Regions from separate parts of the Allosphingosinicella flava genome, predicted to be linked through region 2. Evidence: predicted binding sites of a transcription regulator. Region 2 holds the regulator's gene; the other holds the start of a gene.
What was found. Region 2 encodes LexA, which represses DNA repair genes until DNA is damaged. Its sites were predicted from a motif close to GTTCCNCNCTTGTTCT; they were not measured.
Positions count from the first base shown of each region.

Region 1: a site for LexA is predicted at 4,408-4,423, ahead of recA (recombinase RecA). Genes of this name have one in related genera too.

Region 1 is NZ_CP065592.1:653,190-667,952, reverse strand. It holds gene gyrA (DNA gyrase subunit A) at 1-2,660, shown strand, start outside; gene IC614_RS03505 (DUF488 domain-containing protein) at 2,698-3,153, opposite strand; gene recA (recombinase RecA) at 3,264-4,337, opposite strand; gene IC614_RS03495 (response regulator) at 4,455-4,820, opposite strand; gene IC614_RS03490 (hybrid sensor histidine kinase/response regulator) at 4,859-7,237, opposite strand; gene IC614_RS03485 (DUF2062 domain-containing protein) at 7,281-7,868, opposite strand; gene smpB (SsrA-binding protein SmpB) at 7,870-8,352, opposite strand; gene dapA (4-hydroxy-tetrahydrodipicolinate synthase) at 8,352-9,227, opposite strand; gene IC614_RS03470 (lytic transglycosylase domain-containing protein) at 9,325-11,361, shown strand; gene greB (transcription elongation factor GreB) at 11,364-11,840, shown strand; gene aspS (aspartate--tRNA ligase) at 11,959-13,740, opposite strand; gene rnd (ribonuclease D) at 13,845-14,763, shown strand, end outside.
Region 2 is NZ_CP065592.1:895,675-910,437, reverse strand. It holds gene ispH (4-hydroxy-3-methylbut-2-enyl diphosphate reductase) at 1-874, opposite strand, end outside; gene IC614_RS04740 (hypothetical protein) at 921-1,619, shown strand; glycine riboswitch at 1,681-1,777, shown strand; gene gcvT (glycine cleavage system aminomethyltransferase GcvT) at 1,930-3,039, shown strand; gene gcvH (glycine cleavage system protein GcvH) at 3,036-3,407, shown strand; gene gcvPA (aminomethyl-transferring glycine dehydrogenase subunit GcvPA) at 3,577-4,935, shown strand; gene gcvPB (aminomethyl-transferring glycine dehydrogenase subunit GcvPB) at 5,090-6,655, shown strand; gene IC614_RS04715 (DUF2167 domain-containing protein) at 6,687-7,580, opposite strand; partial or broken gene IC614_RS04710 (DUF938 domain-containing protein) at 7,699-8,303, shown strand; gene IC614_RS04705 (hypothetical protein) at 8,462-8,824, shown strand; gene IC614_RS04700 (S8/S53 family peptidase) at 8,843-9,634, opposite strand; gene folK (2-amino-4-hydroxy-6-hydroxymethyldihydropteridine diphosphokinase) at 9,886-10,392, shown strand; tRNA gene IC614_RS04690 (tRNA-Lys) at 10,409-10,484, shown strand; gene IC614_RS04685 (hypothetical protein) at 10,495-10,806, opposite strand; gene IC614_RS04680 (phosphatase PAP2 family protein) at 10,957-11,565, shown strand; gene ilvC (ketol-acid reductoisomerase) at 11,597-12,580, opposite strand; gene IC614_RS04670 (VOC family protein) at 12,695-13,033, opposite strand; gene lexA (transcriptional repressor LexA) at 13,046-13,717, opposite strand; gene IC614_RS04660 (TadE/TadG family type IV pilus assembly protein) at 13,802-14,206, opposite strand; gene IC614_RS04655 (TadE/TadG family type IV pilus assembly protein) at 14,203-14,670, opposite strand; gene IC614_RS04650 (TadE/TadG family type IV pilus assembly protein) at 14,670-14,763, opposite strand, start outside.

The DNA.
Region 1 (14,763 bases), 240 kb from region 2:
TGAAGACCTCCTACCTCGATTATGCGATGTCGGTGATCGTCGCCCGTGCCCTTCCGGACGTTCGGGACGGCTTGAAACCGGTCCACCGCCGCATTCTCTACGGCGCGCATGAAGCCGGATTCGTAGCGGGGCGTCCCTACCGCAAGTCGGCGCGTCTCGTCGGCGACGTCATGGGTAAATATCACCCGCACGGCGACGCGTCGATCTACGATGCCCTCGCCCGCATGACCCAGGATTGGTCGATGCGCGTGCCGCTGATCGACGGTCAGGGCAACTTCGGATCGATGGATCCCGATCCGCCTGCCGCCATGCGTTATACCGAAGCGCGCCTTGCCAAGGTGGCGGATGCCTTACTTGAGGACATCGATCGCGATACGGTCGACTTCCAGCCCAATTACGATGCCTCGGAACGCGAGCCGCAGGTTCTTCCCGCCCGTTTTCCGAATCTGCTCGTCAACGGCGCGGGCGGCATCGCGGTCGGCATGGCGACCAATATTCCGCCGCACAATCTCGGCGAGGTGCTGGCGGCGTGTAAGGCCTATATCGACAATCCCGCCATCACCGTGGACGAGCTGATCGAGATCGTTCCCGGCCCCGATTTCCCGACCGGTCCGCTGATCCTCGGCCAAAGCGGCGCCCGCAGCGCCTATCATACGGGGCGCGGTTCGATCATCATGCGCGCACGCCACGAGATCGAGGAAGGGCGCGGCGACCGCCGGTCCATCGTTCTCACCGCTATCCCCTACCAAGTCGGCAAGTCCGGCCTGGTCGAAAAGATCGCCGAAGCCGCCAAGGAAAAGCGGATCGAGGGCATTTCCGACATTCGCGACGAATCGAACCGCGAGGGCGTCCGCGTCGTCATCGATTTGAAGCGCGACGCAACGCCGGATGTGGTCTTGAACCAGCTCTGGCGGCACACGCCTGCCCAGTCGAGCTTCCCGGCCAACATGCTGGCGATCCGCGGCGGCCGTCCGGAAACGCTCAATCTCCGCGACATCATCGAAGCGTTCGTAAAGTTTCGCGAAGAGGTCATCACCCGCCGCGCCAAGTTCGAATTGAACAAGGCGCGTGATCGGGCGCACATCCTGCTCGGCCTCGTTATCGCAGTAACCAATCTTGATGAGGTGGTGCGGATCATTCGCGGATCGGCGTCACCTGCCGAAGCCCGCGCTGCCCTCCTTGCCCGCGAATGGCCGGTTGCGCAGATTGCGCCCTATATCGCGCTTGTCGAAGCCGTCGAGCATGAGGTCGACGGCGACAGCTACACTTTGAGCGAAACCCAGGTTCGCGCCATCCTCGATCTGCGTCTCCATCGCCTGACGGCGCTCGGGCGGGACGAGATCGAGGGTGAGCTGAAGCAGCTCGCCGCTTCCATCGCGGAGCTGCTCGCCATTCTGGGCGACCGCGTGAAGCTCTACGCCGTCATGCGCGAGGAATTCGACGCGGTCGAAAGCCAATTCGCGACGCCACGCATCACCACCATCGCCCCAGCGGGCGACAGCATCGACGATGAAGACCTGATCGAGCGCGAGGACATGGTCGTGACCGTCACCCATGGCGGCTACATCAAGCGCACACCGCTCGACACCTTCCGTACCCAGAATCGCGGCGGCAAGGGCCGGTCCGGCATGGCGACCAAGGACGAAGACGCCGTGGTGAAGCTGTTTGTCACATCGACGCATACGCCGGTTCTGTTCTTCTCCACCCACGGCAAAGTCTATCGCATGAAGGTGTGGCGCCTGCCCGAAGGCGCTCCGCAGGCGCGCGGCCGCCCGATGATCAACCTTTTGCCACTGGCGGAAGGGGAAACCATCTCGACCGTCTTGCCGCTGCCGGAAAATGAGGAGGAGTGGAAGAACCTCCACGTCATCTTCGCGACCGCCCATGGCGGGGTACGCCGCAACAGCATGGATGCCTTCGCCAACATCCCCTCGAACGGCAAATTCGCCATGCGCTTCGACGATGATGCGACCGATCGATTGATCGGCGTTGCCCTTCTCACCGAGGAAGACGACGTGTTGCTCGCGACCAAGAACGGCCGGGCTATCCGGTTCGAAGCGACGGCGGTGCGCGAATTCCAGAGCCGCACTTCGACGGGCGTGCGCGGCATAACGCTCAAGGAGGATGACGAAGTCATTTCGCTGTCCATTCTCAAGGGCTTTGCGGCCTCCACTGAAGAGCGGGAAGCCTATCTCCGTGCCGCGCCGTGGAAGGAGAATAAGAACCCGCCTACCCTCAACCCGGAACGGATGAAGGCGTTCGAAGAAGCGGAAGAGTTTATCCTGACGGTGACCGTCAACGGTTACGGGAAGCGCACTTCGGCTTATGAGTATCGCCGCACCAATCGCGGCGGTCAGGGCATCACCAACATCGAAACCTCGCAACGCAACGGCTGCGTCGTGGCGAGCTTCCCCGCGCATAATGGCGAGCAATTGATGCTGGTCACCGACCAGGCGAAGATGATCCGCACCACGGTGGGCGATATCCGCATCGCGGGACGCAACACTCAGGGCGTCACTATCTTCCGCGTCGCCGAGAATGAGCATGTCGTGTCCGCGGCCCGCATCGAGGAAAGCGAAGATGAGGCCGAGGCGGTGGTCGACGTCGAGGATCAGACGCTGGCGGCGAGCGACGCCGTGATCGGAGACGGCGTGGAATAACATTCGGCAAGCTGCCGAAATTGGCTTCAGGAAGAGCTTATCCGGCGGCGGCGCGGGTGGCGTTGGGCATAAGGTCTACGACCTCGGCATCTGGCAGCACCGATTGCCAGAGCAGCGTGCGATGGCACCCACGATAGTCGCGTTCGAAGCAGAGCAAAGCGGATGGTTTTTCCTCCGCCAGCGCGATCATCCTTGCGGCATCAAGTCCGGCCTCGGGTGTGTCGAGTTGAGCGGCATAGACGCGCTCCAGCACGTCCTGCTTTCCCTTTCGCGCGGCTTCCCGTCCTTCCGGAGGAGTGCCAAGGGCCTTGAGGTTGACATAATCGATCCCCGCTTCCCGCAGACCGTTGGCCAGCACATTCTTTGAAAAACCGGGTCTGCGCGACAAGGGCACGGCCCGGACATCGATGACCCGCTCGACGCCTGCGTCCTGCAATGCAGCGATAAGCTCCGCCTGGGTGGCGCCTTCGTAGCCGATGGTGAATATCTGCATCTCGCCCTCCGCCATGCCCATTCGCCGTAAGCGAAGGATGGATCGGATGCTCAACGCTTTACATGGGCATCCGCCTCACCGGCCGGTCCGGAGACCGGCCGGTCTTTGGATCAGAGATCGTCCCCTTCGTCCGGGCCAGTCATCAGCGCGTCCGACACCTCATCTGTCCGTCCGCGGATGGCGCCTTCGAGCCGGGCTGCAAGCTCCGGATTTTCCTTCAGGTAGGTTTTGGCATTCTCACGGCCCTGACCGATGCGGATCGAGTCATAGCTGAACCATGCGCCCGATTTCTCGACAATCCCGGCCTTGACGCCGAGATCGAGAATTTCGCCGATCTTGGAAATGCCCTCGCCATACATGATGTCGAATTCGACCTGCTTGAACGGCGGCGCGACCTTGTTCTTCACCACTTTCACGCGGGTCGTGTTGCCGATGATGTCGTCCCGATCCTTGATTTGGCCGGTGCGGCGGATGTCGAGGCGGACGGACGCGTAGAATTTGAGCGCGTTGCCGCCGGTCGTCGTCTCCGGATTGCCGTACATGACGCCGATCTTCATGCGCACTTGATTGATGAAGATCACCAGGCACTTCGACTTGGAGATGGAGCCGGTGAGCTTGCGGAGCGCCTGACTCATGAGACGCGCCTGAAGACCGACATGGCTGTCGCCCATCTCACCCTCGATTTCGGCACGAGGAACGAGCGCGGCGACCGAGTCCACGATCAGCACATCGACGGCATTGGAGCGCACGAGCGTATCGGCGATTTCCAGCGCCTGCTCGCCCGTATCCGGCTGCGATACGATCAGCTCGTCAATGTCGACGCCAAGCTTCTTGGCATAGACCGGATCGAGCGCGTGCTCGGCATCGACGAAAGCCACCGTGCCCCCGCCGCGCTGCGCCTCGGCCGCGGCATGGAGAGCGAGCGTGGTCTTGCCCGAGCTTTCCGGCCCGTAAATTTCGACGATACGGCCCTTGGGCAAGCCACCGATGCCTAGCGCAATGTCGAGGCCCAGGGAGCCCGTCGAGATCGCCTCCATCTGGATCGCCTCACGCGAACCCAGTTTCATCGCCGACCCCTTGCCGAACGCGCGATCGATCTGCGCCAGCGCCGCTTCGAGAGCCTTTTGCTTATCCATATCTTCTGATTTCCTGCCGGATTCGACGATTTTCAAGGATGCCACCATGGCCAAGCTCCCTCTTCATTGCCAGCAAAAAGCTGTTCACTGAAGAGGCGTGTATCCTATTTGTTCCATGAGAACAAGAAGGAAACCTTCTTCCTTTCCCCCGCACGCGGCGAGGGGTCAGAGCGTACGTTCCGCGAGCGCGGCGTTGATCGCCGGGTCAATCGCATCAACCGTATAGGGTTTGGCAAGCACCGGCGCCCCGGCATGCTCGGCGGGCGGAGGCTCGATATGGCCGCCGGTCGCGAGAATGAAGGGACGACCTTCCTGCGCGAGGCGATCGGCGACCGGCCAGATCCGTTCATTCTTCAAATGAACGTCCATGATCGCGACGTCGAAACCGCCCTCGTCGATGCGGATCATCGCCTCCTCCACGCTTTCGGCAATGGCGACGCATTTGTGCCCGAGGGATTCGAGAAAATCCTCGAGCATCATGGCGATGAGAGGTTCGTCTTCGACGACGAGAATGGAACGACTGTTACTCACAAGAAATGCTTAGGCGGTCCGGCGTGAAACCGGAAGCCTTATTTGTGACGAAGCGCATCGCGGGCGGCTTCCGCAAGTTTTTGAACCGAAAAGGGTTTTGCGAGGAAGGCGACATTTTCAAGGTCGATCGACTTGCGAAGCTGCTCCTCAGCATAGCCCGAGATGAACAATATCGGCAGGTCGGGATGCGTCTTGCGCGCTTCACGAACCGTGGTGGGGCCGTCCATCGTCGGCATGACGACATCGGAAATCATCAAATCCACCCGTTCGGCGGCGGCGAGGATTTCGAGCGCCGCTTCGCCATTTTCGGCCGAAAGGACGGTGTAGCCATGGCGGGTAAGCGCGCGTTCGGCCACCGCGCGCACCATCGCTTCATCCTCGACGAGCAAGATTGTGCCGCTGCCCCAAAGTTCGCCGCTTTCCTTCACCTTGCTCCGATTTGGGCGGCTGGGGCCTGAACGGTCGACGGGCAGGTAAATGGAAATGGTGGTTCCGCGCCCCATTTCCGAATCCGCGAAAATATAGCCGCCCGATTGCTTGACGATGCCGTAGACGGTGGAAAGGCCAAGGCCCGTCCCCTTCCCTATTTCCTTCGTCGTGAAAAAGGGTTCGAAAATCTTGCTCATCACCGCGGGCGGAATGCCGGTCCCGGTGTCGGTCACGCGCAAGGCGGTATAATCGCCGATGGGAAGAACGTCGTGACCCATCCGGCGGACGTCGCCCGCCGATACACCGAAGGTCTGGATGGTGAGGCTGCCCCCCTGCGGCATGGCGTCGCGCGCATTGACGGCGAGGTTGACGATGACCTGCTCGAGCTGGCCCGGATCGGCGCGCACTGCGCCGAGATTGCGCCCATGCTTCGTCTGCAGCGTCACCGTTTCGCCGAGCAGCCGCTTCAGAAGGTTCGACACTTCGGCGACGACGTCGGGAAGCTGGAGCACCTGGGGCCGCAGCGTCTGCTGGCGGGAAAAAGCAAGAAGCTGGCGCGTGAGACCGGCCGCGCGGTTCGAATTGGACCGGATCTGCTGAATATCGTCATAATCGCTGTCGCCGGGCGTGTGCCGCATCAGCATCAGATCGCAATGGCCGAGAATGGCCGTCAGGATATTGTTGAAATCGTGCGCGACGCCCCCCGCCAACTGCCCCACGGCCTGCATCTTCGTCGCTTGGGCGACCTGCCGTTTCAGCCGGTCTTCCTCACTATTGTCCTTAAGGGAGAGAAGCACCGTCGCGTCGCCGAGGCCGCGCGCGCCCGCCACGGTGAGCGCCACCGGTTCGTCCGGGCTGGATTTCAGGCGGACGGCCATGTCGCTCGACATCGACGGACCGCGCGCGAAGCGGCGGACAAGATCGGAGACGGATCCCTTGTCCTCATCGACGACGAGATCGCCCGGGTAGATTGGCCGCGCGTCATTCGAAAGCCCCGCCGCCTTGCGGAACGCCTTGTTCAGGTAGACGAAGCGCCCATCGACATTGACGAGCGCGAGGCCGAGCGGAAGCATGTCGAGGAGCGCGTTCACATTGCCCCTATCGTCCTGCATCAGGCCGGAAAGGCCGGCGGTGCCATCCTCCAGAATAAGGAACAGGGTGAGGTGTCCATCGCCCTCGCCCACCGGCATCTGGACGATGCGAAGCGGCGGCCCGCTCGCGCCCTCCACCGCATAGAAGAATTGGCCGTTTTCCGTAGCGAGCAGGAGATCGATGAGCGGCGCCCCGGTCGCGATCCCGTCGCTTTGCCCGGTAGCGCGGCCGGCAAAGGCGCGATTGGCGGCGATGACGATGCCTTGATCGTCGACAAGCGCGGCCATCAGGCCCGCATCGCCCATGCGAGAACCCGCCTCGCCCGTCAGCATGCGCTCCGCCTCGATCGCGAGATCGGTGCCGCCTGCCAGTGTGAAGGACCAGAGCAGGAAGCTCCCGCCCTGCCCCGCGCGCTGCACGTGGCCGATCGCGGAGCGGCCGTTGCGATCGGTGGCGCGGAAACTAAATGCGCCCTCGAGCCGTGCCAAATCCCCGGCGGCGCGGACCGTTTCGGGATCGGCCAGTCCCGCATCATCATCGTCCGGCGGATGAAGGCCGCCGGTCAGTTCGCAATAGGCTTCGTTGGCGCAGAGCAAGGCCCCGTCCGGGCCGGACAGCGCCATGGCCGACGACGCGCCGTCCATTACCGACCGGACGAGTTTCAAATCGGCGAAGGGAGCCGGTGCTTCGGGAACGGCCGCATTCCGGCTTTCCCTAAGCAGAATGAAGGCCGCGGCCGCCAAGGCTCCGGCGCAGAACGCGGCCGTGAAGGCAGGGCTGGCGACGGAGCGAATGAGGATGAGCGCCGTCAGGAGGAAGGCGATGCCGATCGCGAAGGCCAGCCACGCGCGGGCGAGGGGTTGCCGGGTACCTGACGCGAAAGTGAATGCCGGCACCCGTCTTACGCCTTCGCCACACGGATGCGGGGGACGGACATGTTCAGCATTCCCCTTCGGCTTCAGGACCGAGGCCGGGCGGGAGAGCGGAGCGAAGTTGGCGGCGGCGCCACTTCTGGCCGGTCCACCATCGCCATCCCAATTGCGAGACGAAATAGCCGAAGAGCGCCGCCGCGGCGGAAATGACGGCAAGGCCCACCACCATCGCCGGCGCAGCATCGGATGCCAGCCACGACAGCCATTCACCCGCGCCAGCGCCGCGTTCGTAAAGGGCATAGAAAGTGGCGGTATCGGCATGGAAGCCGAGCATGTTACCCACGCCGATCGACGCGATGAGGATGAAAGGCGTCGTCGCCGGATTGCTTAGGAACGTCATCGCCGCCGCTACGGGAATATTGGCGCGAAACGGTACGGAAACCAATGCCGCGCCGATGATCTGGAGACCCGGAATCATCAAGAAGATTCCGACGAACAGGCCAAGTCCCACCGCGCGCGGCACGGACCGGCGGGTAAAGCGCCACAAATCGCTGCGCAAGACGCGTCCCGCAAAAGGCCGGATCAGGCGGTTTTCAGCCAGATCCTCACGCCTTGGAGCGTTCCTGGCGAGCCAGGTGCCGATACGTGTTCCCAGGTCAGCCATGCTGCCTTAGCAGGCGGCCCTGCTCCCTCTTCCAATCCTTTTCCTTTTGATATTCGCGCTTGTCCGGCGCCTTGCGGCCCTTGGCAAGCGCGAGCTCGACCTTCGCCCGTCCGCGGCCGTTGAAATAGATGGAGAGCGGCACGAGGGTCATGCCTTCCCGGGCCACCGCACCGTGCAGCTTGGCGATCTGACGCTGGTTGAGCAGAAGCTTGCGCGGGCGCTTCGGCTCATGATTGAAACGGTTGCCGTGGCTGAACTCGGGAATATTGGCGTTGATCAGCCAGACCTCTTCATCCTTCACTTCCGCATAGCTTTCGCCGATCGACCCTTCGCCGAACCGGAGCGACTTCACTTCCGTACCCGTCAGCGCGATTCCGGCTTCATATTTGTCCTGCACGGCATAATCGTAGCGCGCGCGCCGGTTTTCGGCGACGACCTTCTTCTTGTCGAACTCTTCGGGACGGGGGCGCGCCATCAGACGAGGCCGGCATGCGCGAGCGCGGCGTCGACCGCCTTGCGGCTGGCTTCGGAAGGGGGTGTCATGGGCAAGCGCAGCTCGGATGAGAATTCGGGACGGATTTTGTTGAGCGCATATTTGATCGGACCGGGTGAAGCATCCGTGAACAAGGCCGCGTGGAGCGGGTATAGCCGATCCTGGAGATCGAGCGCTTCGGGCCAGCGCCCTTCCAGGCAGGCATTTTGGAAATCGGCACACAGGCGCGGCGCGACATTTGCGGTGACGGAAATCGCCCCCACCCCGCCCATCGCCATATAGCCGAGGGTCATGTCGTCATTGCCCGACAGCTGCGCAAAGCCGGTGCCGCAGCTCAACCGGTGCGCGCTGACGCGGCCGAGATCGCCCGACGCGTCCTTGATTCCCACGACGCCCTTAACCGTAGCGAGGCGGGCTACCGTTTCCGGCTTGATGTCCGTCACCGTCCGTCCAGGAACGGTGTAAAGGACGATCGGCAAATCGCTCGCCGCAGCCAGCGCTTCGTAATGGGCGAAGACACCGTCCTGATTCGGGCGGTTATAATAAGGCGCGACCACGAGCGCGGCGTCGGCGCCAGCGTCTCGCGCCGATTGCATCAGCGCGATGACGCTTTGGGTGTTGTTGCCGCCGCAACCGGCGATGACGGGGACGCGGCCAGCGGCCTGCTCAACGCAAGCGCGGATCACCCGCGCCTGCTCTCCAGCCGACAAGGTCGCGGATTCGCCGGTGGTGCCGCAGGGAACGAGCGCGTGGCTTCCTTCCGCGATCTGCCATTCGACGAAGGCGCGAAATGCCTCCTCGTCAAACGCTTCGTCGCGAAAGGGCGTCACCAGAGCCGGGATCGAGCCGCGGAACATGCTTGTCTCCTTCACCAGGGTCGCCAGCGTGATAATGCGAAGCGGCCCGGAAATCCGTTCATGGCCTGATAAGGAGGGGGTTGGCATCCTGTCCAGCATGCATAAGAAAGCAATGACCCTTACTTTGCTCGCGGCCTCGGTTGCCGCTGTCGCTTCGACCGGTCCGGTCGCTCTCCAAAAGATATTGCCGGCCGCTACGCAGGCCGCGCAAATTGCGCCATCGACGCCGGGGCCGGCCGTCACGGCGCCGCAAGCGCAAACTTCCGCGCCGAGCTTCGCCGCCAATCAGGCGATCGCGCAGTGGAACAGCCTGCGGCAGAGCAGCAGCCAGCCCTTCTCCTCTTATTACAGCTTCCTCACCACCTATCGCGGCTTTCCGGGCGAGACGGCCCTGCGGCGTGACGCCGAGCGGGCGCTCGATCCGGCTGTGACCCCGGCAAGCAATATCGTCGCCTTCTTCCGCATTCACCCGCCGCTCACCCCAAGCGGCCACGCCAAATATGCGCTGGCGCTGAAGGGTTTGAACAGCGGCGAAGCGGACGCCGCGGCGCGCACGGCCTGGGCCAGCGGCGTTCTGCCCGCTGCGGACGAAAGCCGCCTGCTTGGCGCGTTCGGGCCGATCCTAACGTCCGCCGATCACGACCGGCGGATGGAGACCCTGCTCGACAATGGGGATACGGCGAGCGCGCTGCGCACCTTGCCTTACGCCTCGGCCGCGCGGCGGGCGATTTACGATGCGCGCATCGCGCTCCAGACCCGCGCGCCTGACGCCGCTGCCAAGGTCGCGGCGCTTGGTGCGGCCGCGTCCGGCGAAGGCGGCCTGCTGATGGACCGCGCCAACTGGTTCCGCGCCACCGGCCAGAGTCTTGCCGCGCGCAACCTGCTCGCCATGCGCCACACTTTCACAAGCCGGCCCGCCAATCCGGAAAAATGGTTCGAAACCATGCTGACCATGGCGAAGGGCGCGGCGGCCGACAGCCAGTGGCAGTCCGCCTACCAGATTGCGAGCCAGGTCGACGATGCCTATGCGCCGAACACGGACATCAGCGAGAAAAGCTATGGCGAGCGCGACGAATATACGAGCCTGACCTGGCTCGCCGGGTCGACGGCTTTGCACCGGCTCGGCCGCCCCATCGATGCCATCGGCATGTTCGAACGCTATGGCCGCGCCGCCCGATCGCCCCAGACGCGCGCCAAGGGCTTCTATTGGGCCGCGCGCGCCGCGAGCCAGGCGGGCCAGGCCGAGCGCGGCGCGCAGCTCCTCAATCTCGCCGCGGCCTATCCGGACCAATTTTACGGCCAGCTCGCGATGGAGAAGCTGGGGCGCCCGATCCCGGCACCCTCGCCAACCGACCGGGTGACGCCGACGCCGGAAGCCCGCGCCGCCTTCGCCCGCCGTCCGATCGTCGAGGCCACGCGCCTGCTCGGCATGTTGGGGCGGCGCGAGGACCAGGCCCTGTTCATTCGGGCGCTATCCGAACAGCTGACCACCGACGAAGAACATGCGCTGGCCGACGAATTCGCCCGGCAGATCGCGCGGCCCGACCTCGGCGTCTGGGTGGCCCGCAACGCGCGAAGCAAGGGGTCGACAGTCTATACGCTCGCCAATTTCCCGACCGTGCCGGTGCCGCCCGCCTACGACCGGCATTGGACGCTTGCCAACGCGATCACCCGCCAGGAAAGCTCGTTCGACCGTACCGCGCAGAGCCATGTCGGCGCGCGCGGGATGATGCAACTGATGCCGGGAACCGCGCGCGAAGTGGCAGGGCAGTTGGGCATGCCTTACGACCTGTCCCGCCTGACCGGGGATCCGCAATATAACGTCATGCTCGGCAGCAAATATTTCGCCGATTTGATGGCACGCTATGGCAATTTCGCGCCGATGGCCGTCGCCGCTTACAATGCCGGGCCGGGCAATGTGAACAAGTGGATACGCGCCAATGGCGATCCGCGCCTGCCCGGCGCCGACGTGGTGCGCTGGATAGAGGATATCCCGTTCCAAGAGACGCGCAACTATGTGCAGCGGGTGCTCGAAAATGCGGTGGTGTACGACACCATTCATCCGCAGCGGGTACAGCTTCAGGCGCAGAACCATCCGTCCAACTACCTCGGCGGTGCGCGGCAGGTCCGCTGACGGTGAGCGATCGCCCGAATTACATAACGCCGGCGGGCTATCGCGCCCTCCGCGCGGAATATGACCGCCTGTTCGCCATCGAGCGGCCGCAGCTGGTCGAAACGATCAGCTGGGCCGCCGGCAACGGCGACCGGTCCGAGAATGGCGATTATATTTACGGCCGGAAGAAGCTGCGCGAGATCGACCGGCGACTGGGCTGGCTATCCAAGCGGATGAAGGCTGCCCGGGTGATCGAACCCAGCCAGCAGGATGGCAGCAGAGTGCTGTTCGGCGCCACTGTCACCTTGGCGGACGAGGACGACAATGAGCGGATCGTGACCCTAGTCGGTGAAGATGAGGCCGATGCGGGTTCTGGGCGGATCAGCTGGCACTCTCCAATCGCTCGCGCAGTGCGCGGGGCCATGATTGGGGACGTACGGCGGGTTAATCTTCCCGCTGGCGAGCGAGAATATGAGGTGATTTCGATCCGGTATGAATAGATCCTCCCCGGTATGGGGAGTTGGCAATCCAAAGGACTGACGGAGGGGCTGGCCGAGGCCCGTGACCCCTCTCCACCATGTTTCGGCTGGTCCCCCCTCTCCCGTCCCGGGGAGGATTTCAGCCTGCCCGCGGCGGTTCGACGACGCGGATGTGGAGTTCGCGGAGCTGCTTCGCCGTGACTTGCGCCGGGGCGTTCATCATCAGGTCTTCGGCTTTCTGCGTCATCGGGAAGAGGATGACTTCGCGGATGTTCGGTTCGTTGGCGAGCAGCATGACGATGCGGTCGATGCCCGGCGCCGAGCCGCCGTGGGGCGGTGCGCCGAACTTGAAGGCGTTGATCATCCCCGAGAAGTTCGTGTCGACATCTTCCTGGCTGTAGCCGGCGATTTCGAACGCCTTGTACATGATGTCCGGACGATGGTTCCGGATCGCGCCCGAGGACAGCTCCACGCCGTTGCAGACGATGTCATACTGATAAGCGAGGATGTCGAGCGGATCCTTGGTTTCCAGCGCTTCCAGCTCGCCCTGCGGCATCGAGAAGGGATTGTGGCTGAAGTCGACCTTCTTCGCTTCCTCGTCATATTCGAACATCGGGAAATCGACGATCCAGCAGAATTCGAAGCGGTTCTCGTCGACGAGGCCAAGCTGCTCGCCGACGCGGGTGCGGGCGAGACCGGCGAGCTTCGCGGCCTGGGCTTCCTTGCCCGCCGCGAAGAAAATGCCGTCATTCGGGCCAAGGCCGAGTTCTGCGATCAGCTTGCGCGTGGCTTCCTCGCCATGGTTCTTGGCGATCGGGCCGCCAAGCTCGCCATTCTTCTGGGTGATATAGCCAAGGCCGGCATGGCCCTCCGAACGTGCCCAGTCGTTCATATCATCGAAGAATTTGCGGCTCTTATCGGCCGTGCCCAGGGCCGGGATGGCGCGGACCACGCCGCCGCCGCCAACGATCTTGTCGAACAGGCCGAAGCCCGAACCCCGGAAGTGATCCGACACGTCGGTGATCAGGATCGGGTTGCGAAGATCCGGCTTGTCGTTGCCGTATTTCAGCATCGATTCCCTGTAGGGAATGCGCTTGAAGGGGAGCGGCGACACGCTGCGGCCGTTCGCGAATTCCTCGAACACGCCGTGGAGGACGGGCTCGATGGCGTTGAAAACATCGTCCTGCGTGACGTAGCTCATTTCGAAATCGAGCTGGTAGAATTCGCCCGGGCTGCGGTCCGCGCGGGCGTCCTCGTCGCGGAAGCAGGGCGCGATCTGGAAATAACGATCAAAGCCAGCCACCATGATCAGCTGCTTGAACATCTGCGGTGCCTGGGGAAGCGCATAGAATTTGCCGGGATGGACGCGGCTCGGCACCAGATAGTCGCGGGCGCCTTCCGGCGACGAGGCGGTCAGGATCGGCGTCTGGAATTCGGTGAAGCCCTGGTCGATCATGCGGCGGCGGATTGAGCTGATCACATTGGAGCGCAACACGATATTCTGGTGGATGCGCTCCCGGCGGAGGTCGAGATAGCGGTAGCGGAGGCGGATATCCTCGGGATATTCGGCCTCGCCCGCGACCGGCATCGGAAGTTCCTGCGCGGACGATTGGGTGACGACATCCTCCGCATGCACCTCGATCTCACCCGTCGCGAGGTTCGAATTGGCGGCTTCCGGCCCGCGCGCCACCACCTTGCCGGTGATCGTCACGACCGATTCGGCGCGCAGGCCATCGAGGATGCGGAGCGCCTCCGTGCCCGCATTGGCGACGATCTGCGTCAGGCCGTAATGATCACGCAGATCGATGAAGAGCACGCCGCCATGATCGCGTTTCCGGTGAATCCAACCGGAAAGCCTGACCTGATTGCCTACGTCTCCGGAGCGGAGCTGGGCGCAGGTGTGGGTGCGATAGGCGTGCATCGTGTGACTTTCGGCTGGATTGGACTGGAAAATACAGAAGTCGCGCTTCGCCTCGGATAAGCCGCTTTGTCAAGGCGCGAGCCTCACGCTATGAGCGGCGGCCTATGCATATCCATCCGTTGATTACCGACAGCGAATCGCTCGCCGCCCTTTGCAAACGCCTCTCCACCGCCAGCTTCGTCGCTGTCGATACGGAGTTCATGCGGGAAAATACCTATTGGCCCGATCTGTGCCTGATCCAGATCGGCGACCAGTTCGAGGCTGCAGCGATCGACCCTAAAGCGGAAGGACTTGATCTTACCCCCCTGCTCGACCTCCTCGTCAACAATGATGAGGTTCTGAAGGTTTTCCATGCGGGCGGGCAGGATATCGAGATCATCCACAATTTGACCGGCAAGACGCCTTATCCGTTATTCGATACGCAAGTCGCCGCGATGGCGCTGGGGCTTGGCGAGCAGGTCGGTTATTCGAACCTCGTCGAAAGCCTATTGAACGAGCGGCTCGACAAGGGCGCGCGCTTCACCGATTGGGGCCGCCGCCCGCTCGACAAGCGCCAGATCGATTATGCGATCGGCGACGTTACCTATCTCGCCGGGCTCTTCCCCAAGATGCTGGAGCGTCTCAAGAAAACCGGCCGCGGCGCCTGGCTTAATCAGGAGATGGAGAGGCTCGCCGATCCCGCCAATTATTGCGTCGATCCCGACCAGGCATGGAAGCGCATCCGCATGCCGAGCCGCAAGGCCGAGGTGCTGGGACGCCTGAAGGCCGTCGCCGCGTGGCGCGAAAAAGAAGCGCGGGGCAAGAATCTGCCGCGCGGGCGGATCATGAAGGACGAGACGCTGGCCGACATCGCCTCGCACCCGCCGAAGAGCCAGGATGCGCTGGCCAATGTGCGCGGCCTCTCGCCGACCTGGAAATCGAACGACATCGGCGCGCGGCTCATGCAGGCGATCGCGGATGCCAGGGAGCTGCCCGCCGACGAAATGCCCCCGAAGGAGGAGCGCATGCCCGGTCTGGGCAAGG
Region 2 (14,763 bases):
CGAAATGCTGCGCGATCCGGTCCACGACCTCACGGACCAGCACCTCCGGCGCGGATGCGCCTGCCGTGATGCCCAGCGTGCGGGCGCCGTCAAGCCATGCGAAGTCGATGTCGGACGCCCGGGCGATCAGGCGGCCGGGCGTGCCTTCCCGCTCCGCCACTTCGAGCAGACGGACGGAATTGGAGCTGTTCGCCGCGCCGATCACCAGGACGAAATCGCACCGTCCTGCCATCGTCTTGACCGCTGCCTGGCGGTTAGAGGTGGCGTAGCAAATATCCTCGCCCTTCGGAGCGCGGATGTTGGGGAAGCGGCGTTGCAGGGTTGCGACAATGTCCGCGGTGTCGTCGACTGAAAGGGTCGTCTGGGTCAGGAAGCCGAGATTGTCAGGATCGGCTGGGGCATAGGTTTCCGCGTCGGCGAGGGTCTGGATCAAGGTCATCTGCCCGTCCGGCACCTGGCCGAATGTGCCAATGACCTCGGGGTGCCCGGCATGGCCGATGAAAAGAATGTGCTTGCCCGCTTCCACCAGCCGCTCAGCCTGGCGATGAACCTTGGAAACGAGCGGACAGGTGGCGTCGAGATAGTCGAGGCCGCGCTCCTCCGCCTTGGCCGGCACGGCCTTCGGCACGCCATGGGCGGAAAAGACGACGGGCACGCCATCGGGCACTTCGTCCAGTTCCTTGACGAAAATGGCGCCTTTTTCCTTCAGGGTATCGACCACATATTTGTTGTGGACGATTTCGTGGCGCACATAAACCGGCGCTCCGTAGCGTTCGAGAGCCAGCTCGACGATGCGGATGGCACGGTCGACGCCGGCACAAAAGCCGCGTGGCGCGGCGATGAGGAGCGTCAGGGGCGGCTTCGATGCAGACATGAGGGGTGCTTTACGCCTTTGCTTGCAGGCTTGAAAGCCGCTTCCTATGATCGCCCGCAATCGGGCAGCGTTTCGTGCCCTTGCAGGTAAGGATAACAGCTTCGTGATCAAGGCCAGGTTCGCCGCTTCCGCCCTTCTTTCCCTCGCGCTGCTCGGCTGCGCCTCGGATGGCCTCATCACCGAAACGGGCGGGGTGCTCGTTACCCGCAGCGCCTGTACGGCGGTCGCGATCCCGGCAGGAACGGGGGATGTCACCTTGTTCAGCCCGGAAAATGCGCGGACGGCGGATGCCATCGACATCGTGGCGACGATGACCAAGCTCACGTCGACCTGCGATGAAACAGGCGACTACGTCATCACCACCGCCAATTTCGAAGTGCAGGCGCAGCGCCGCAATACCCAAGGCGCGCGGGAGGTCGTGCTGCCTTATTTCGCGACGGTCGTGCATGCCGGGTCCAACGTCGTGTCGAAGAGCGTCAATCGCGTCGGCCTTCGCTTCGCGGATGGCGAGGCGCGGGCCAGTACGACTGGGCAGGCGACGTCGCGCGTGCTCCGCTCCGCCGCTACCCTTCCCGAAGAGATTCGCCGCGAAGTAACGCGCGAGCGAAAGGCGGGCGAGGCGGATGCGGCGGTCGATCCGCTCTCCAACCCCAATGTCCGCGCTGCGGTGCAGCGGGCGAGCTTCGAATTGCTGGTCGGCTTCCAGCTGACGCCGGAACAGCTCGCCTATAACGCCACCAAATAAGGTGCGTTGACTCTGGCTCTCCCTGCGGCCAGAGCTTAGCCGTCGCCGGGTTGACCGCCCGGAGACTCGCGCGGGAGAGCGCGGCGGACCAAAATCCGCCGCCGCCGAAGGAGCAACCACCCCGGAATCTCTCAGGTCTCAAGGACCGCGCGGGTTTTAGACACTCTGGAAAGCGGATGGGCTTCGGCGCATCCCACCGAAGGGGTAAGCCGCCGCAAGGCGCGTGAAAGCTCTCAGGTCTCGGGACAGAGGGGGTATGGATTGGGAACGCGCTTGTGTGAGCCGTGCCGCCATGCCGCCTTTGGAGACGATGATGAGCGAAGACAAAACGTTACCGCTGGACGCATGGCACCGCGCGAAAGGCGCGCGGATGGTGCCGTTCGCGGGCTACCGGATGCCGATCCAGTATGAAGGCATCATGGCCGAGCATAAGTGGACGCGGGACAGCGCCGGGCTGTTCGACGTCAGCCACATGGGCCAGCTGATCGTCACCGGTCCCAATCTCGACAAGGCGCTGGAAAGCGTGCTGCCCGCCGACCTCGGCCTGCTGAAGGACGGACGGTTGCGCTATTCGCTGCTGCTGACCGAAGAGGGCGGCATCATCGACGATCTGATGGCGACGCGGCGCGGCGAGCATTTCTACCTGGTGGTGAACGGCGCCACGAAGGAAGGCGACATCGCGCATCTGGAGCGCAAGCTGCCGGGGCTCGTCATCGATCATATGAAGGAGCAGGCGTTGCTGGCTCTGCAAGGCCCGAAGGCGGTGGACGCTCTGGAGCGTGTCGTGCCGGGTGTCGCGGAGCTGACCTTCATGACCGGCGGCATGTTCGAGATCGACGGCGTTCCGGCCTGGATCAGCCGTTCCGGCTATACCGGCGAGGACGGGTTCGAGATTTCGGTGCAGGCGAAGGATGTCGAGACGGTCGCGGACCTGCTCGCGGCCCAACCGGAAGTGAAGCCGATCGGCCTTGGCGCGCGCGATTCGCTGCGGCTGGAGGCGGGCTTGCCGCTTTATGGGCACGATCTCGACACCAATACGACGCCGGTCGAGGCGGACCTCACCTTCGCGCTGTCGAAGCGGCGCCGCGAAGAGGGGGGCTTTCCCGGCTGGCACCGCATCGCATCGGAGCTTCAGAACGGCGCCATCGTGAAGCGCGTCGGCCTGATCGTCGACGGGCGCCAGCCTGTTCGCGAAGGCGCGATCGTGGTGGATCCGGACGGAAATGAGGTCGGCCGTGTCACCAGCGGGGGCTTTTCCCCGACGCTCGAAGTACCAATCGCCATGGCCTATGTGCCCGTCGCCTATGCCGAGGCGGGCGTGACCATCACGCTCGCCCAGCGCGGCAAGATTTTCCAGGCACGGGTCGTCCCGATGCCCTTCGTTCCGCACAAATATCACCGCAAGGGAGCCGGTAAATGAGCCTCTATTTCACCAAGGAACATGAGTGGATCAAAGTCGAGGGCGACGTTGCCACGGTCGGCATCACCGATTTCGCGCAATCGCAGCTTGGCGACATCGTGTTCGTCGAAGTGCCGCAGCCCGGCACGCAAGTGAGCCAGGGCGGCGATGCGGCCGTCGTTGAGTCCGTCAAGGCGGCTTCGGACGTCTACGCGCCGGTTTCGGGCGAAGTCGTCGAGGGCAATGCGGCGCTCGAGGCCGATCCGTCGCTGGTGAATAGCGCGCCGGAGGGCGAGGGCTGGTTCTTCAAGCTGAAGCTGGCGGATGACGGCCAGCTCGAAGGGCTGATGGATGCCGAGCAGTATAAGGCTTTCGTCGATAGCCAGTAATTTTTAGCCCCTTCCCTTGATGGGGAGGGGGTTGGGGAGGGGTGATGCTTCCGGAAGGAACGCGCTCTACGTCGTAGATCACCCCCACCCAACCCTCCCCCATCAAGGGGGAGGGCTCTTGAGGAAGACCCAACCCCTTGATGGGGGAGGGGCTTATGAGGACGAGACAATGCGTTACCTTCCCCTTGCCGATACCGACCGTCAGGAGATGCTGCGGACGATCGGCGCGAAATCGATCGACGATCTGTTCGTGGACGTGCCGGAGGCGGCGCGGCTTTCGGGCAAGATCGAGGGGCTGGCCGATCATGCCAGCGAGATGAGCGTCGAGCGGCAGATGACGGCGATGGCGCGCCGAAACATGGTCGCGGGAGAGGTGCCCTTCTTCCTCGGCGCTGGCGCCTATAAGCATCATGTGCCCGCCAGCGTCGATCACATCATCCAGCGCGGCGAGTTCCTGACGAGCTACACGCCCTACCAGCCGGAAATCGCACAGGGGACGTTGCAGGTTCTCTTCGAATTCCAGACGCAGGTCGCGCGCCTTTATGGCTGCGACGTCGCCAACGCCTCCATGTATGACGGCTCGACCGCCTGCTGGGAGGCGATCACCATGGCGCGGCGGGTGACCAAGCGCGGCAAGACGATCCTGTCGGGCGGCCTTCATCCCCATTATGTGTCGCTGGCGCAGACGATGGCGCGCTTCACCGGCGACCAGCTCGACGTGGCCCTGCCGGAGTTGGCGGCGGAGACGGACGCGGAGCGGCTGCTCGCCTCCATTGATGGCGAAACGAGCTGCGTCGTCGTGCAATATCCCGACATTCTTGGCCGCATCGCGGACCTGACGCCGATTGCCGAGAAGGCGCATGCCAATGGCGCTTTGCTGATCGCGGTGGTGACGGAGCCGGTCGCGCTCGGCGCGATCGAGGCGCCCGGCCATATGGGCGCGGATATCGTGGTGGGCGAGGGCCAGTCGATCGGCGTCGGCCTCAATTTCGGCGGGCCCTATGTCGGTCTGTTCGCCTGCCAGGAAAAGTTCGTCCGCCAGATGCCGGGGCGCCTGTGCGGCGAGACGGTGGATGCGGAAGGCAAGCGCGGCTTCGTGCTGACGCTCTCGACCCGCGAGCAGCATATTCGCCGCGAAAAGGCGACATCGAATATCTGCACCAATTCAGGGCTTTGCGCGCTTGCCTTTTCAATCCACATGACCTTGCTCGGCGAGAAGGGTCTGCGGGAACTCGCGGCATTGAATCATGCGCGCGCGGTTCAAGCAGCGGACCGGCTGGCGCAGGTGCCGGGCGTGGAGATCATCAACGACAGCTTCTTCAACGAATTCACGCTGAAGCTGCCCAAGGAAGCGCGGCCTGCCGTGCGGGCACTGGCGGAAAAAGGCGTGCTGGGCGGCGTGTCGCTCGGCCGCCTCTATCCGGAGGCGGAGGCGCTGCAGAACGGACTGATCGTGGCCGTGACCGAAGTGGTGACGGACGAGGATATCGAAGCGCTGGCGACGGCGCTTGAGGAGGTGTTGGCGTGACGTTTCGGGCTCGCAAGATCGAAAGCCTCCCTCTTGATGGGGGAGGTTTGGTGGGGGTGATGTGCGGTGTAGAGCTGTACTCTTCCCCAGCATCACCCCTCCCCAACCCCTCCCCATCGAGGGGAGGGGCTTATTTAATCGAGGAGCTCGAAGCATGAGCATCAACGCGAGCGGGTGGAAGCCCGAAATGGGATCGGGCGAGGGAGTGAAGGCGGAGACCTTCACCGGCAATCGGGCGCTGATGCTGGAAGAGCCTTTGATCTTCGAAATGGACGAGCAGGGCGGCTGCGGCGTCGACATCGCGCCGGCGCCCAAGGTGGCGAGCCGCCTCGGCGGTCTCGAACGCAAGCGCGACATCGGCATTCCAGGGCTCTCCGAGCCGCAGACGGTGCGCCACTATACGCGCCTTAGCCGCCAGAATTATGCGATCGACCTCGGCCTCTTCCCGCTGGGTTCGTGCACGATGAAGCACAACCCGCGTCTCAACGAAAAGATGGCGCGGCTTCCCGGTTTCGCGGACATTCACCCGCTGCAGCCGATCGACACGGTGCAGGGCGCGCTGAAGGTGGTCGCCGACCTTGGCGAATGGCTGGTGAAGCTGACCGGCATGCATTCGGTGGCGATGAGCCCGAAGGCGGGCGCGCATGGCGAGCTGTGCGGCCTTCTCGCCATCCGTTCGGCGCTCGAGGCGCGGGGCGATGCCCGCGAGGTGATCCTGGTGCCGGAAAGCGCGCACGGGACCAATCCGGCGACGGCGGCCTTCTGCGGCTATCGCGTCGAGAATATCCCGGCGACGGAACGCGGGCGCGTGGACCTCGCGGCCTTGAAGGCGCGGCTGGGGCCGGACGTCGCGGGCGTGATGATCACCAATCCGAACACGTGCGGGCTGTTCGAGCCGGACATGATCGAGATTTCCAAGGCCGTGCATGAAGTGGGCGGCCTGGTTTATTGCGACGGCGCCAATTTCAACGCCATCGTCGGGCGCGTCCGTCCCGGCGACCTTGGCATCGACGCCATGCACATCAACCTGCACAAAACCTTCTCGACGCCCCATGGCGGCGGCGGGCCGGGATCGGGGCCGGTGGTGTTCTCTGAGGCTCTGACGCCGTTCGCGCCTTTGCCGTTTGTCGAGAAGCAGGGCGACCGCTATGTCCTCATCGAAGAGGAGACGGCGGAAGAGCATCACGGCCAGACGTTCGGCCGGATGACCGCCTTCCACGGCCAGATGGGTATGTTCACCAGGGCGCTCACCTATATCCTCAGCCACGGCGCCGACGGCCTCAGGCAAGTGTCGGAAGATGCGGTGCTCAACGCCAACTACATTCTGCGCAGTCTCGACGACGTGCTTGACGCGCCGTTCGGGGCGAGCGGGCCATGCATGCACGAGGCCTTGTTCAGCGACAAGGGTTTCGCCGAGGGCGTGTCTACCCTCGATGTGGCGAAGGGCCTGATCGACGAGGGCTTCCACCCGATGACCATGTATTTCCCGCTGGTCGTTCACGGCGCGATGCTGATCGAACCGACCGAGACGGAGTCGAAGGCGACGCTAGATCAGTTCATCGGCGCGCTGCGGAGCGTGGCGGAGCGGGCCAAGGCGGGCGACCCGGCGCTGAAGGCCGCGCCCCTCCATGCGCCCCGGCGGCGGCTCGACGAGACGCTGGCGGCAAGGAAGCCGGTGCTGGCATGGAAGGAACCGGTGCAGGGAATGGCGGCGGAGTAATCCGCCGCTTAACCCGGCCGAGGAAGAAAACTCAGGCTTCCGCCCTGCCCTTTAGATGGTTGCGGAGCCAGCGCCAGATTCCCGTAGCGCCGACCAGGATGAGAACCAAGAATTTCTTCCCGAACGCGAGCAAGAGGGCGAGGAGTCCAAGTTTCTTGGCGGCCGCCACGCCGACGCCGGCGGCCACGAGCCCCGCGATCCCGAAATCGGCTTTCGCGTCCGTCGCCGGATTGAAATCCGCATAGCGATTGCCTGGCGTGAATTCGGCGGACCGCCCGAATTTGCCCGCAGCCTCGCGTGTTTCGGCGAGGTGGGACATGCTGGAGAGCATGTTCATGCTGAGCACCCCCTTCCGTCCCAGCAGCCGGACATCATAGTTCAGCGAATGATCCGCCTGATCGCCGAAGCGGATGTTTTGCGCCCAGATGAGGGAATGGGTCTGGGGATCGTAGGTGGGCGCCTGGGCCCAGCCGACGATATGCTGTTCCGCATACCCGCCCCGTGCCCGCTCGGCGTTGATTTCCGGCTCCGCGGCGCGAATATTCTCGATGATTTCATCATAGTCCGAGGTTTTCGCATCTTCATCGGAAACGTAGCCGGTTTCCTCGAACGTAATGACGGCGCCCCAGCTGTCGTCGAAAACCGTCTTTCCGGCAGGCAGCACGAGGCCGAGAACGCCTTCAGCCACATCGGGAGGATTGCCCCAGACATCGGTGAGAACGCGTTTGGCCTCATCGGCGGGCAGGAAATAATAATTGCTGCCAAGGTGGAGCACGGCATTTGCGCCGGCGATCGCAACGTCGCCTGTGGCAGGGTGAAGGCTGCGGAGGAAGCTCTCCTCCGCCCCGCTGTTTGACGGCGTGGCGATTGCCCCGGCAGACAGAAGCAATGTGGCCGCGATGGCGGCAAAAGCCGATTTGAGCATTGTCTTTTCCCCCTTATTCGCAGGATGACGCATGTTTCCCCAATCCGCCAGCAGAAAAGGCCAGCAAGACATGAACGGAGCCGAGCAGGAAAAATCAGCGCCTTACACGTCCGGGGACATGCGCGAACTGCGCCGTTCGACGCCGCATGCCGCGCGCAACACCGGCCCGATCATCGACGTGCTGAAGGATGTGTTGCCCGGCGAAGGCATGGTGCTGGAGGTCGCAAGCGGGACGGGGGAGCATGCCTTGGCCTTCGCGCGGGCCTTTCCGCATCTCTTCTTCCAGCCAACCGATGCCGATCCGGTGGCGCTCCGGTCCGTCGAGGCCTGGCGGTCGGGGGAGGGCGGGCCGAACCTGCTCGCGCCCGTGCCGCTGGACGCGACGACGCCCGATCGATGGCCGGTCGACCGGGCCGATGCGATCCTGTGCATCAACATGGTTCATATCAGCCCGTGGGCAGCGACGCTGGGGCTGCTGGAAGGTGCCGGGCGTTCGCTGCCGCCGGGGGGCCCGCTCTATCTCTATGGCGCTTATTTGAGGCCGGAGTGGAGCCCGCGCCGTCGAACCTGGCGTTCGACGAGTCATTGAAGAGCCGCAATCCGGATTGGGGCATTCGCGACCTGGAAACGGTCGTGGCGGCGGCGGAGCGGGTAGGGCTTGTTTTGGACCGGGTGGTCGAAATGCCGGCCAACAATCTGTCCGTCATCTTCCGCAAGGGCTGATCGCGCCGGGAAACAAACGGTCATTGCCATAGCGCAATGAACCGGGCGCGTCATTGCCCTAAGCCTTTCTTCCACAGGAAATCGGAGAAAGCATCGTGCAAGGCTGGATCGTTGCGACGGCAGCTTTGGCGCTCGTCGCGCCGCTAACGGGGGCGATAATGGACAAGGCGTCTGACGATCCTTCCGCGCCCGGGCATGCCCGCAAGGCGCGGGCCTTGGCGCCGGACGATGGCAAACCTTTCGCGCAAGGTGCCGTCAAGGATGAAGCGTTGATTGCCCTTCATGTCAGCAAGGGCCTAAATGGCAACCAAGTGCTGGCCAGCCCTCCAGCAATCCGAAGCGCTGCAGGCTATTTCAGCGCTCCCAATCATAGTGCCGACAACAGCCATGTCGCGGGTTTCGGCTTCGTCAGCCAGAACTGGAATACGGGCCAGGATGCCCAGACCCAGGGCGCCACCAACATGTCCGCGCAATATGGCACGGCGACCGGCAGCTTCAGCAGCGGATCGCCATCGCCGTGATGATCAAATGGCGTCCCCTCAGCTGATCCTGCCGCGATCGCCGCGTGAGAGGGTCTTCGCCATCGCATGGCCGGTGCGCGATGCCTTGATCAGCCGGGCCGTTTCGATGGGAGTCGCGAAGGAAGTGCCCGTCGCCGTGGCGGCGGCGCCATTGGCAAGCGCCGTGGGCACGTCGACGCCGCGCTGCCAGCGATAGACGTAGCGCGCCTGTTCGGCGGTGGGACGGTTCGTACCCTCCCAGGGAAGACCGGCGGCGTCGAGTGCGCCGACCAGCACCGCGGCGGGAAAGGCCGCCTTGGCCGAGCGGAGGTTGCCGGGATGGTCGAGCCCATCATTGCCCGCCGCCAGCACCACGGGAATGTCGCGGCGGGCTGCGCGGCGAATGGCCCGCACGATTTTCGGGTCGTCGGACAGCGACAGCGAAACGTTGATCGCGTCCACGCCGAGATCCGTGGCGAGCCGGATGGCGCGGGCGATCAGGGCGGGATCGGCCTGGCAGGGCGGCGTGCCCCGCGCGGGGCAGCCCTGTGCATCGTCGATACGGATCGACACGATGCCGACATTGTGGCCGGTTTCGCGCGCGAGGATGGTCGCGACCATCGTGCCGTGATCGTAAAGCGGTGCATACGGCGTCCGGGGCCGATCCGTGCCGAGATCATATTCGGTGACGATCAGCGGCTGCAATTCGCGCGTCGCCGCAACGCCGCTGTCGATGATCGCAACGACGGGACGTTCGCTCGCATCGCGGGCAGCGGCGCCCGAAAGCGGCAACAGGCATGACAGCAACGCGACAAGAAACGAAAAGCGCATGATTCTCCCCCCGGAGACAGGCGGGCCACGACGGGAGGAGAGGCAAGGTCGCGGTCCTTTTGCCCATCCGCGACATGTTCATCTGGATCCACGCCCCCCGGCGAGTCTCGCTAACTCCCTGATGCGTAACATGACTTTGGCGGCTTGCAAGATGGCTGGAAGCGCATTTGCGACGGACCGATGAATGCCCGCCTTTCACGGGCGAAACGCAGGGTGTGGCGGAAGCAACGGCGTTGGTTTAGGCGGCGGGCATGATGCGCACCCGTTACGCCATCGCCCTGGGATCGAACCGGCGCCACGGCCGTCACGGCGCTCCGGCAAATGTGCTGCGCGCGGCGATCCGGGGCCTTGGCGCGCTCGGCGATGTAGAGGTGATATCGCCGATCGTCGCAACGCCCGCCTTGGGGCCAGCCGGACGCGGCTTCGCCAATGCCGCGCTGATCCTGACGAGCGATCTTTCGCCCGATAGCCTCTTGCGCGCGCTCAAGCAGGTGGAGAGGGACTTTGGACGGAGGGCAGGACAAAGGTGGGGACCGCGGGTGCTGGATCTCGACATCCTGCTCTGGTCGCAAGGGGCGTGGGAAAGCGCGGGCCTCGTCGTGCCGCACACCGCCTTTCGCGATCGCATGTTCGTGCTGCAGCCGCTGGCCGCGATCGCACCGGGCTGGCGCGATCCCGTGACTGGCCTGACGGTCCGCCAGCTTTTGAAAAGACTTGCGGCGCCAAGGCCTGTTGACCCGGACGCCGCCCGTCCGTAGGAGCCCAGACGTGGTCGGGCCGTTAGCTCAGTCGGTAGAGCAACTGACTTTTAATCAGTAGGTCGCTGGTTCGAATCCAGCACGGCTCACCACCTTTTTCCTCTATCGGCAACGATCCGGGTCGACATATTGGCGATAGCCGTTGCCGTCGACATAGTAGCAGCGGCCGTCATAGTCCCAGGCGTAGCGGCGCTGGCTCGACGACACCGCGCCGACGATCGCGCCGCCGACGGCACCGGCCGCGACGCCTTCTTCCACGCTGACACCATCGACCGCCGCGCCGACGCCTGCACCGACCGCCGCGCCGATCGCCGCGCCCGTCGCGCCGCCGCGCAGCGCCGGATCGGTATCGGTCGCGCAGGCACCCAGGGTCGAAGCGGCGAACATTGCCGCCATCAGTCCAATCTTACGCATAAATCACCTCATCATCGTTTCGAGGCGGCCTCTCGCGCAACGGCGCCGCTTTCCTTCGAAAGACGGGCCGGGGACGCCCTTGCGCAATGAACGGGCGCTTCGCCGCGATCGTTCCGGACAAGCGACGACTGGACGTGTAGGGAAGGCGGAATGGTATCCAAGCGATTGTCCTTCCTGCTTGCCGCCTTGACCTTGCTATGGGTCGCGATGCTCGTCTTGGGCGGCGTCGAGGCGGCGGGCGATCGCGCGGTCTATCTCGCGCTTCACGGCGGCGGGCATCCCTGGCTGACCCGACTGGCGGAGGCGGCGACGGTGCTGGGCGGCTGGGCGGCCGTGGTGCCCGCCAGCCTGGCGGGAGCGCTTTACCTGACTTTGCGCAAGCGGCGGCGCGATGCCGCCATTCTCCTCGCCATCACATTTGGCGGGCGGGCGGCGGTGGCGTTGCAGAAGATCGCGGTCGATCGCGACCGGCCCGTCCTTGCCGATCGGCTTGCCACGGTCGATTCGGCGAGTTTCCCGAGCGGCCATGCCGCGAACGGCCTGATCGTGTGGCTCGCCTTGGCGCTTTTGCTGCCCAGGCGAAGGCGGCCGGGCTGGGTCGCCGCGGCCTTGCTGCTCGCTTTCATCATCGGGTTGAGCCGCGTGGTGCTGGGCGTGCACTGGCCGAGCGACGTGGCGGCCGGCTGGTCGTTCGGGCTCGCCTGGACGGCATGTCTTGCCGCCTTGCTGCGCAAGGATGGGGTATCGCGGCAAGGATGAGGGGGCGGCCTCATTGAAGAGGGCCGGGGATTTACCGATTATCCAGCGCGCGCATCGTTTCGGCAATCTTTTCCAGCGGATGGCGCGCGGAAGCGGCGCGCGCGGCCTTGAGGCGCGGATAGCCCGCCTTCGCCTCCGCGACCAGCGCGCGGGCGAAGCCGCCGTCCTGCACCTCGGCGAGGATGCGCCGCATTTCGGCGCGGGTGCCGTCGTTCACAATACGCAGGCCGCCGGTCATGGCGCCATATTCGGCGGTATTGGAAATGGCTTCGCGCATGCCGGCGATGCCGCGCGCGACGAGAAGGTCGGCCAGCAATTTCACTTCGGTCAGGCATTCGAAATAGGCGATTTCCGGGGAGAATCCCGCCTCCGTCAGCGTGTCGTAGCCGGCGAGAATGAGTTCGGGGATCGCGCCCCAGAGCACCGCCTGCTCGTTGAACAGATCGGCCTCGCATTCTTCGGCGAAGGTGGTTTCGATCATGCCCTTCCGCCCGCCACCGAGCGCGGCGGCATAGGATAAAGCAAGCGCGCGCGCCTGGCCGCTGGCATTCTGGTGGGCTGCGAAGAGGGTGATGAGGCCGCTTCCGGCGAGATAGTCGTCGCGCAGAGCGGTGCCGGGGCCTTTCGGGGCGACGAGCAGGATATCGAGATCGGCACGCGGCACGATGAGGTCGAAGCGGATGGCGAGGCCATGCGCGAAAATGAGGGCCGCGCCGGGCTTCAGCCGGTCGTGCAGTTCTTGGGTATAAAGATCGCCCTGATATTCGTCGGGAATAAGGATGGCGACGACGTCCGCCCAGACCGCCGCTTCGGCCGGGGCAAATACCTGGAAACCGTCGGTTCGCGCTTGCACGATGCGCGTCGAGCCCGGCTGAAGGGCGACGCGGATGTCGTGAACGCCGCTGTCACGCAGGTTCAGCGCTTGAGCGCGGCCCTGATTGCCGTAACCGATGACGGCGACTTTCTTTGCCTGGATCAGGGCAAGGTCCGCATCCGCATCGCGATAGATGGTCATGACAATCCTCCGATGCGCGACCCGGCCAGACGGAAAGGCCGGAAGGCACGGCATAGACCCGTTGCCCGGCCCGGCGAAAGCCCAGGATCGACAAGCGGGCGAACCTCCGCGGCGTCAGTCGCCGCTCTTCACGACGGCCAGCTCGTTGCCGCTGGGATCGGTGAAATGGAAGCGGCGGCCGCCGGGAAAGGCGAAGATCGGGCGCGTGACGATCGCGCCTTCGGCACGCACCTTAGCGAGCGCCGCCTCCAGATCCGGAACTTCGATCACCGGCAGGGGCGCGGCGGTCGCTTCATCCGGATCGCCCTGGAGGCCGAGATCGACATCGCCAGTCGTCGTCGCCGCGTAAGAGGGGCCGAATTCGGCGAGGCTCCAGCCGAAAGCCTGCTGGTAGAAGGTGCGCGTCGCCGCGATGTCCTTCACCGGCAGCTCGACATAATTGATCCTGGCCATCCGAGCCTCCGGTCAGTAGCGCCGGAGCAGGCCGGCGAGGCGGCCCTGCACGACGACCTGTTCGGGCCGGTAACGCTGCGGATCGTAGAGGCGGTTGGCGGGATCCAGGCGGACCATCGAGCCTTCACGGCGGAAGGTCTTGAGCGTCGCTTCGCTATTGTCGATCAGCGCCACCACGATTTCTCCGTCCCGCGCGGTGTCGGTGCGGCGGATCAGCGCATAGTCGCCGTCGAGAATGCCTTCCTCGACCATGGAATCACCGGACACTTCGAGGGCATAATGCTCGCCCGGGCCGAGCAAGGCGGCCGGAACGGGCAGGCTTTCGGTGCCTTGCAGCGCCTCGATCGGCGTGCCCGCCGCGATCTTGCCGTGCAGGGGAAGCTCGACGATGTCGTTCGCGGCGGCGGGAAGGGCTGGCTTGGCCGCCTGAACGCGCATTGGGGATGCCGCCAAACCCTTTGCCTCCGTCCGCTCCGGCGCCTTCAATATTTCGAGCGCACGGGCGCGGTTGGGCAGGCGGCGGATGAAGCCGCGCTCCTCCAATGCCGAAATGAGCCGGTGGACGCCGGATTTGGACTTGAGCTCGAGAGCATCCTTCATCTCCTCGAACGAGGGCGATACGCCGCTCGCGGCGAGATGATCGTGAATATAGCAGAGCAATTCGTGTTGCTTGCGCGTGAGCATGTCCCGCACTCTCCATAAGGAACGAACGGAGAACGTGTAGGAAACGCAATGATCCCTGTCAAGCGGCTCCGTCGCGGCGCGCCATCATGGCGCCGGCATGCGCTGAAGATAGACGCGGCGGCTCTTTTGCAACAGGATCGGATCCGGGCGGAAAAAACCGAAGTCGAGCTGCACATTATAGCGCATCGTGATTTCCGCATAATCGGCGCCATCGCTGTTTCCATAAGCAAGCGGCGCGATAGTGAGTGCGGAGGGTTTGAGGCCGAACTGGCCGGCGGCGATGCGTGCCTTGATCTGGGCCTCATCGGGACGCGGCCAGAGCGTCGCCTGGCGCGCGCCCTCGGCCAGGGCGTTGTTGAGCCCGGCATTGGCGAAATAGAGCATGCCGATCTGGGGAATGCCGATCAGAAACAGGATGAGAGCCGGGGCGACCAGCGCGAATTCGAGCGTCGAGGCGCCCCGTTCATCGCGGCGAAGCGGGCGGATCATTGGACCCTCATCGTTGCCGTGGCCCGAAGCGGGAAGCTGCCATTCGGGCTGGCGCCGACCGCGCGGGAGACGATGCTGGCGGTGAATTTCGGTTTGTAATAGCCGCGGATCGTCACCGACACGAAGCGCGCCGTTTCCTCTGTGCCGGTGCAGGCGCCGTTGATGCTGGGCTGCTCCACCCGGTTGCATTCGAGCCAGGAGCGGATCGTGACATTGGTTTCATCTTCTCCCGCCACCGCCGCCGCTTCGCGCCGGATAGAGTCCATGGTTGCGCCGACGGTGCCGGCGGTGATTTTTTCGAGGGCGCGATAGCTTGCCTGTTCCAGCTCGAACTTGCGGGCCAGGCCCTCGGCAAGGTCGATGGCGTTCACCAGCACCATCGCCAGCACGGGCGCGGCGAAGGCGAATTCGATCACGCTCGCCCCGCGCTCGTTTGTCCGCAGCCGGTGGAGAAGCCCGCGCATCACCGGACCAGCCGGACCCAGCTTGCGTCGAACGACTTGGCGCCGCCGTCGGAGGGGCAGCTATTGGTGATTTCGGTATTGCCGGTAAAGGTC